DNA from 2 places in the Sphingomonas sp. CFBP8993 genome. Region 1 is predicted to be linked to the other one. Evidence: predicted binding sites of a transcription regulator. Region 1 holds the regulator's gene; the other holds the start of a gene.

Evidence for each region. Region 1 encodes LexA, which represses DNA repair genes until DNA is damaged. Its sites were predicted from a motif close to GTTCCNCNCTTGTTCT; they were not measured.
Region 2: the regulator LexA is predicted to act here: its motif matches at 2,116-2,131, upstream of uvrA (excinuclease ABC subunit UvrA).

What each region holds. Positions count from the first base shown of each region.
Region 1 covers NZ_JAXCWU010000003.1:418,868-423,286, forward strand. The annotation lists gene SOM26_RS08130 (ComEC/Rec2 family competence protein) at 1-1,274, shown strand, start outside; gene lexA (transcriptional repressor LexA) at 1,588-2,265, opposite strand; gene SOM26_RS08140 (molybdopterin molybdotransferase MoeA) at 2,321-3,520, opposite strand; gene moaC (cyclic pyranopterin monophosphate synthase MoaC) at 3,564-4,031, opposite strand; gene trpC (indole-3-glycerol phosphate synthase TrpC) at 4,028-4,419, opposite strand, start outside.
Region 2 covers NZ_JAXCWU010000006.1:170,185-174,603, reverse strand. The annotation lists gene uvrA (excinuclease ABC subunit UvrA) at 1-2,108, opposite strand, end outside; gene SOM26_RS13890 (S10 family peptidase) at 2,258-3,766, shown strand; gene SOM26_RS13885 (class I SAM-dependent DNA methyltransferase) at 3,901-4,419, shown strand, end outside.

The DNA of each region.
Region 1 (4,419 bases):
TCGGGATCGTCATGGTGCTGACCATCCGGCTGCTCGCGCTGTGGCCATGGCTGGCGCTGCGCGTGCGGCTGCCGCTGGTGGGGGCGGCGGCCGGGGCGGTGGCGGCGATCGGCTATACCTGGCTGACGGGCGCGGAGGTGCCGACCATCCGTTCCTGCGTCGCCGCGATCCTGGTCCTGACCGCCCTGGCGCTGGGACGCGAGGCGATGACCCTGCGGCTGGTGGCGGCGGGGGCGCTGATCGTCCTGCTGTTCCGACCCGAGGCGCTGGTCGGCGCGAGCTTCCAGCTATCCTTCGCCGCGATCACCGCGATCGTCGCGCTGCACGAGCATCCGACGGTCCGACGGTGGCTGGGGCCGCATCCCGACTGGCGCTGGTCGGCGCTACGCCAGTTGGGCGCGTTGCTCGCGACCGGGATCGTCGTCGAAGCCGCGCTGATGCCGATCGCCGTCTTTCACTTCCACAAGGCGGGGCTTTACGGCGCGCTGGCCAACATCGTCGCCATCCCCTGGACGACGTTCGTGGCGATGCCGCTGGAGATGATTGCGCTGCTGCTGGAGCCGCTGGGCTGGGGCGGCCCCTTCTGGTGGCTGCTGGGCAAGGCCTTGGGATTGCTGCTGGCCCTGGCGCGCTGGGTGTCGGCCATGCCGGGGTCGGTCGTCGCATTGCCGGTGGCCCCGCCCTGGGCATTTGCGGTGGCGGTGGCCGGGGGACTTTGGATCGCGTTGTGGCGGACGCGGTGGCGGTGGCTGGGCCTGCCGCCCTTGATGCTGGCGATCGGCATCATGCTGGCCGCGCCGACGCCGGACCTGATCGTGACCGGCGACGGGCGGCATGTCGCGGTCATGGCGGGGGATCGCGTGGCGCTGCTGCGCGACCGGGCAGGGGATTATATGCGCACCACCCTGACCGAACTGAGCGGGGCGGGTGGCGAGCCGCTGGCGCTGGCCGATCAGGTCAATGCGCGGTGCGGGCCCGATATGTGCGTGACAGGGCTGGTGAGAGGCGATCGGACCTGGCGGATCGCGGCGACGCGCAGCGGCTATCCGGTGCCATGGGCGCGGTTGATCGAACTGTGCAGTAAAGTTGATATCGTCGTTGCCGACCGGCGTCTGCCCGCGGCGTGTCGGCCGCGGTGGTTGAAACTGGATAGCGGAGCCTTGCGACACACCGGTGGGGTTTCGATCCGGCTCGATCCGCCGTCGGTTCGGATGGTGCGCCAGCCGGGGGACGGGCATCCGTGGATCCCCACGGCCATGGGGCAGGGGCGCTAGAGTTTGATCCGCCTGACCTGAACTATGGTCTTACCACCCCGGCGGAGGCCGGGGTCCAGTTGCGAAGGTTTCATTGATGGAACGCGTCGGTCGACCACCACCGCACCCCCAACTGGACCCCGGCCTCCGCCGGGGTGGTGTTTCGGCTAGACTGGATCAGCCTCCAAGCCTTTGCCATGTAATGCCCGGGTCTGCGTAAGCCTCTCCTTTGGGGAAAGGCGAGGGAAGGGCCGATAGCCAGCAGCCCCTTCTCGCTTTCCGTGGTCTTCGCCGTCTGCCCCGTTAAAGGGCAGGGCAACGGACCAACCCAAGCTCAGTCGTAGCGGCGGAGGATGCCCGACAGCTTGCCCTGCACGCGCACCTGGGCAGGGGCATAACGCTGCGGGTCATAGGCACGGTTGGCGGGGTCCAGGCGGACCATCGAGCCTTCACGCCGGAAATATTTGAGCGTCGCCTCCGCATCGTCGATCAGCGCCACGACGATCTGGCCGTCGCGGGCCACGTTGGTGCGGCGGATCAGCGCATAATCGCCGTCCAGGATACCCGCCTCGACCATCGAATCGCCCGACACTTCCAACGCATAATGCTCGCCTGCACCCAGCAGGGCAGCAGGCACTGCCAGCGTCGAGCTGCCCTCGAACGCCTCGATCGGCAGACCGGCGGCGATGCGGCCATGCAGCGGAATCTCGACCACGTCATTGGCGGGTTCGGCGATCGGCTTGGGCGCCGGGGGCCGTACATTGGCCTCGGTCGGCGCAGCCACGGGCTTTTCGGGACGATCGGGCATCCGCAGCACTTCCAGCGCGCGGGCGCGGTTGGGCAGGCGACGGATGAAGTGGCGTTCCTCCAGCGCGGAGATCAGGCGATGGACACCGGACTTGGACTTGAGGTCCAGCGCCTCCTTCATCTCCTCGAAGGACGGCGACACGCCGGTTTCCTTCAAACGGTCGTTGATGAAGCAGACAAGCTCATGCTGCTTTGCGGTGAGCATCGCGATCCTCCGTCCAGAACAGACGTGGAACTTATATGGAACGTTTTGGCTTGCGTCAAGCGAGCATCAGGATTTCCGCCGAGTCGCCGGCTTGGGCGGCGGGGACATGCGGCGGGCGGATGATCAGGCAGGTCGAACGCGCCAGGGTAAGCAGCATCGAGCTGTCCTGAATGGCGGCGGCATGGACCCGGCCGTCGATCATCGCGGCACGCAGGTAATCGATCCGTGGGCCGTTGGCGGGCAGGTCTTCCCCCAGGATCGTCGGGATCGGGGCGGGAAACGGATCGGCCGCCCCCGCCATATGTGCGATCAGCGGCCGAACGAACAGCGTCGCGGTCACGAAGGCGGATACGGGATTGCCCGGCAGGCTGAGTACGACCGTGCCGCCCAGGCGTCCGGCCATCATCGGTTTGCCGGGGCGAAGCGCGATCCGCCAGAAATCGACCTGGCCGCCCGCCGCCTTCAGCGCGGGCTGGACCAAATCATGGTCGCCGACCGAGGCACCGCCGGTCGTCACCAGCAGATCGGCCCCGACCCCGGCAAAGGCATCGCGCAAGGCATTGAGGTCGTCGGGCAGGATGCCCAGGTCGATGATCTCGACCGGCAGGTCGGCGAGCAGCGCGGCGAGCATGACGCCGTTCGATTCGGGCAAGGTGGCGGGATCGCCCGAGCCGGGCGGCACCAGTTCGTCACCGGTGGCGGCGATCGCGACGCGGACATGCTGGCGGACGGGCAGGGTGCCATGCCCGCCGGTCGCAGCCACCGCGATCCGGGCCGGAGTCAGCCGCTGACCCGCCGTGATCAGCGTCGCGCCCTCGTCGAAGTCCAGTCCGCGCCGCCGCACGTTGCGGCCCAGATGGCCGGGCCCTTCGCCGGTCAGCAGCAGGGTATCGCCATCCCGTCCGGCCTCTTCCTGGATCAGGACCGTATCGGCACCCGGCGGCAGCGCCGCACCGGTGAATATCCGGGTGGCCTCTCCCACCGCGATGGTCCCGGCGAAGGGCCGTCCCGCCGCGCTCTCGCCGATCACCGTCCAGGGCCCCGGCATGTCGGCGAAGCGGATCGCATAGCCGTCCATCGCCGACAGGTCGCTGGACGGCTGGGTACGCCGGGCCGCAATGTCCCGCGCGGCCCAGCGCCCAGCCGCTTCACGCAATGGCACGTCCACGATCGGACGTTCGGTGGTCAGCGCCAGCAGGCGCTTCTGGGCTTCGGGGACGGGTAAGAGAATGACGGTCGCTCCTGTTGCACCCATGACGCGTGGGACGGCGGCGCGTTCCCGGAAGGGGGGGGCGGCGTCAGGCGTGCCAGTCGCCCGACTTGCCGCCGGTCTTGGCGATCAGACGAATGTCGCCGATCGTCATGCGCTTATCGAGTGCCTTGGCCATGTCGTAGATGGTCAGCAGCGTCACCGATACGGCGGTCAGCGCCTCCATCTCGACGCCCGTCTGGCCCGCCGTCGCGGCCGTCGCGGTCGCGGTCACGCCGGTTTCGTCCAGCATCAGGTCGATCTCGACCTTGCTGAGCGGCAGCGGGTGGCAGAGCGGGATCAGGTCGCTGGTCCGCTTGGCGGCCATGATGCCGGCCACGCGCGCGACCGCCAGCACGTCGCCCTTCTGGACGCTGCCTGCTCGGATCGCGGCGGCGGCGTCGCGGGCCATGGTGACACGCCCTTGAGCGATCGCCTGCCGCGCCGTCACCGCCTTGGCCCCGACATCGACCATGCGGGCCGAGCCTTCGTCGTCCAGATGGGTGAGGCCGCTCATCCGATCAGCGCGCGGGTTGCCGCCTCGACATCATGCTGACGCATCAGCGCCTCGCCGACCAGGAAGCAACGAATGCCATGTGCGGCCATCGCATCCAGGTCGGCACGCGTCGTCAGGCCGCTCTCGGCCACGAAGGTCGATCCGGCGGGGGCATGGCCGACCAGTTCGTAGGTCCGCTGGAAGTCGACCGAGAAGTCGCGAAGGTCGCGGTTGTTCACCCCGATCAGGCGCGACTTGAGCCGAGCGGCGCGCTCCATCTCGGCGGCGTCGTGCACCTCGACCAGGGCGTCCATGCCGCATTCGATCGCGGCGGCCTCGATCTCCTGCATCTGCGTGTCGTCCAGCGCGGCGACGATGATCAGGATCGCGTCGGCGCCCAGGGCACGCG
Region 2 (4,419 bases), on a different contig from region 1:
ATCACCTTGTCGAGATGGTCGAGCCCGGTGATCTTCTCATGCTTGCCCGCCAGGATGCGCGCGCCGTTCAACGACCGCGCGGCGGCGGCATAGAGGGTGTCGATGGTGAAGCTCGACTTGCCCGAACCCGACACGCCGGTGATGCAGGTGAAGGTGCCGAGCGGAATGCTGGCGGTCACGCCCTGCAGGTTGTTGGCGGTCGCCTTGTGCACGGTCAGCTTCTTGCCCGACCCCTTGCGCCGCTTGGTCGGGACCGCCACCTCGCGCGTGCCGTTCAGATAATCGGCAGTCACGCTGGTCTTGGACTTGAGCAACTGCTTGAGCGTGCCGTGCGCGACGATCTTTCCGCCATGCACGCCCGCGCCCGGCCCCATGTCGATGACATAATCGGCGGTGCGGATCGCATCCTCATCATGCTCGACCACCAGCACGGTGTTGCCCAGGTCGCGCAGCCGCCGCAGCGTGGCGAGCAGCATGTCGTTGTCACGCTGGTGCAAGCCGATCGACGGTTCGTCGAGGACGTACAGCACACCCGACAGGCCCGATCCGATCTGCGACGCCAGCCGGATGCGCTGGCTCTCGCCGCCCGACAGCGTGCCGCTGGTCCGATCGAGGTTCAGGTAATCGAGCCCGACATTGTTCAGGAAACCCAGCCGCTCGACGATTTCCTTCAGGATCGGCTGGGCGATGGCGCGCTGCTGGTCGGTCAGATGCTCGGGTAGCCCGGTGAAGAAGGCCAGCGCATCGACCACCGACAGATGCGTGGCATAGCTGATGTCCTGCATGGCGATCTTCACCGCCAACGCCTCGGGCTTCAACCGCGCGCCGTGGCAGACCTCGCAAGGCTGCGACGACTGGTAGTTGGCCAGTTCCTCGCGCATCCAGGCGCTCTCGGTCTGGAGCATCCGGCGGTTGAGGTTGCCGATCACGCCCTCGAACGGCTTTTTCACGTCATACGACTTCTTGCCGTCGACGAAGGTCAGCGTGACCGCCTTGCCCTTGGTGCCGTGCAGGATCGCCTGATGCACCGAAGCGTCCAGATCCTTCCACGGCGTCTCCAGCGAGAAGCCGAACTCGCGCGCCAGGCTGCCCAGCACCTGCATATAATAGGGGCTGGGCGGATTGGACTTGGCCCAGGGCACGACCGCGCCCTTCTTGATCGACAATTCGTGGTTGGGGACGACGAGATCCTCGTCGAAGATCAGCTTTTCGCCAAGACCGTCACAGGCCGGGCACGCCCCTTGCGGCGCGTTGAACGAGAACAGGCGCGGCTCGATCTCGGAAATGGTGAAGCCGGAAATCGGGCAGGCGAACTTCTCGGAAAAGACGATGCGACCTTCAGGCGCGTTGTTGCCCAGCACCGCGGATTTGGGTGTGGCAGGTTCGACCGGATCGGCGGGATCGACATAGGCCAGGCCATCCGCCAGCTTAAGCGCGGTCTCGAAACTGTCGGCCAGGCGGGTCGCGATATCCTCGCGCACGACCAGGCGATCGACCACCACCTCGATGTCGTGCTTGAACTTCTTGTCGAGCGCAGGCGCCTCGTCAATCTCATGGAGTTGGCCGTCGATGCGAACGCGGGTGAAGCCCGCCTTCTGCCACTCGGCCATTTCCTTGCGATACTCGCCCTTGCGGCCGCGCACCACAGGGGCGAGCAGGTAGAGGCGCGTCCCCTCGGGCAGCGTCATCACCCGGTCGACCATCTGGCTGACCGTCTGCGCCGCGATCGGCTCTCCGGTGGCCGGGCTGTAGGGAATGCCCACCCGCGCCCAGAGCAGGCGCATATAGTCGTAGATTTCCGTGACGGTCGCCACGGTCGAGCGCGGATTGCGGCTGGTCGTCTTTTGCTCGATCGAGATGGCGGGCGACAGCCCCTCGATATGGTCGACGTCCGGCTTCTGCATCATCTCCAGGAACTGGCGCGCATAGGCCGACAGCGATTCGACGTAACGCCGCTGCCCCTCGGCATAGATGGTGTCGAACGCCAGCGAAGACTTGCCCGACCCCGACAGGCCGGTGATCACCGTCAGCGTGTCACGGGGAATGTCGATATCGACATCCTTGAGATTGTGCTCGCGCGCGCCGCGGACGGAAATCTTGGTCAGCATGGGGCTAGTTCTACTTCTGTTCCGGGAGGAAGGCCAGAGGCGAGATAGGGAGCGGTTCGGCGTGTTTCGAGGGGGGATGGCTTGCGGGAACGCGGGACATGGGATCATGATCCGTCACGACGCCTTATCCGAAGGGGGAAATTCCGAACGTGCCCAAGACCCTGCACCTGACCGCCCTGTTGCTGCTGACCGCCGCCGCCACGCCCGTGCTGGCCCAGAAGGCCGAAAAGACCGAAACCACGACCACCACCGAGAAAAAGGACGACGACGCCAAGCTGCCGCCCCTGCCCGCGGACAAGACGATCACGCAGAGCGCGCGGATCGGCGGCCGGGTCGTCAGCTACAAGGCGACGGTGGGCAAGATCGCGGTGCGCGACGACAAGGGCAAGGAGATCGGCCAGGTCGTCTATACCGCCTATACCGTGCCTGGCGGCGATGTCCGGCGGCCCGTCACCTTCGCCTTCAATGGCGGACCGGGGGCGGCGTCGGTCTATCTGAACATGGGTGCGGTCGGCCCGAAGCGGGTGCCGTTCGGCGCGCAGGGCGATGCCCCCTCCGACGCGCCGATCGCGACCGACAATCCCAATAGCTGGCTGGACTTTACCGATCTGGTCTTCATCGACCCCGTCGGCACTGGCTTCAGCCGCAGCCTGGTCGACGAGGCCGAGACGAAGAAGGCCTTCTACGCCAACGACCCGGATATCAAATATCTGTCCAAGGTCGTCTATGACTGGCTGGTCAAGGAAGGCCGGTTGCGCTCGCCCAAATACATCATGGGCGAAAGCTATGGCGGCTACCGGGCGCCGCGTATCGCCTATGAATTGCAGTCCCAGATCGGCGTGGGCGTGAACGGCCTCGTGATGGTGTCCCCCTATCTCGACCCCGCCTCGGGCGATGACGCGACCGCGCTGTCGCCGTTGCCCTGGATGATCGACCTGCCCTCGATGGCCGCCGCGCAGCTGGAGCGGCAGGGCAAGCTGACCCCCGAGGCGATGGCGGGGGTCGAGGCCTATGCGCGTGGCGATTACCTGCGCGACCTGATGCGCGGTCGGTCGGACACCCAGGCCGTGGACCGCATCGTGACGCGCGTCAGCGAGCTGACCGGGCTCGACCCCGCGCTGGTCCGGAAGCTGGGCGGGCGGGTCGATACGCGGACCTATCTGCGTGAGATTCACCGCAACGATTCGACCATCGGCAGCATCTACGACTCCAACGTCACCGCCTTCGACCCCTTCCCCTGGTCGTCGCAGCAGCGCTCCAACGACCCGCTGCTCGACTCGCTGATCGCGCCGACGACCAGCGCGATGGTGGACTTCGTCACGCGCGAGGTCGGCTGGAAGACCGACGCGCGCTATCATGCGCTGTCGTACAGCGTGAACAGCGCCTGGGATCGCGGCAAGCCCGACGACACCCCTGTCACCGACCTGCGCAAGGCGATCGCCAACGACCCCAAGATGAAGGTGATGATCGTGCATGGCTGGGACGACCTGTCCTGTCCCTATTTCGCCTCGCGACTGATCGTCGACCAGATGCCGAGCTACGGCGTGGCGCAGCGAGTGCATCTCAACGTCTATCCGGGCGGACATATGTTCTATAGCCGGACCGATAGTGGTGCGGCATTCCGGCGGGATGCCATGGCGATGTATTCGCCAAATTGATCCGTTCTTGCGGCTTTGACCGAACGGATCAGGATCACATTCTGAACAAAACGGCATTAAATCCCTTACGGGGATAGCTCTCGTCGCGAATGCCAAAATCCTCCCGATGATCGCCATCGGGAGGATTTCAACTTATGGCGACCGCGGCAGCGATCGAGGCGTTTATCCGGCGCTGGCAGGCGTGCGAAGGCGGGGCCGAGCGCGCCAACTATGCGCTGTTCCTCACCGAGCTGTGCGCGATCATCGGCGTCGCCCCGCCCGATCCCGCCCACGCCACCAGCACCCGCAACGACTATGTCTTCGAGCGCGCCGTCGTCCTGCCCGGCGAGGAGGAGGACCGGCGCGGGCGGATCGACCTCTACAAGCGCGGCTGTTTCGTGCTGGAGGCCAAGCAGAGCCGCGAAGGCCCCCGCGCCAAATTGCCGCCTTTCCTGCCCGGCCTGTTGCCCGACGAACCGGGCCCGGCACCCCGTTCGCGGCAATGGGACGTGCTGATGCGCCGCGCCCGCGAACAGGCCGAGCAATATGCCCGCGCCCTGCCGGTCGAGCATGGCTGGCCGCCCTTCCTGATCGTGGTCGATGTCGGCCGGGTGATCGAGCTGTTCGCCGACTTTTCGGGCCAGGGCAAACATTACAAGCAGTTCCCCGACCGC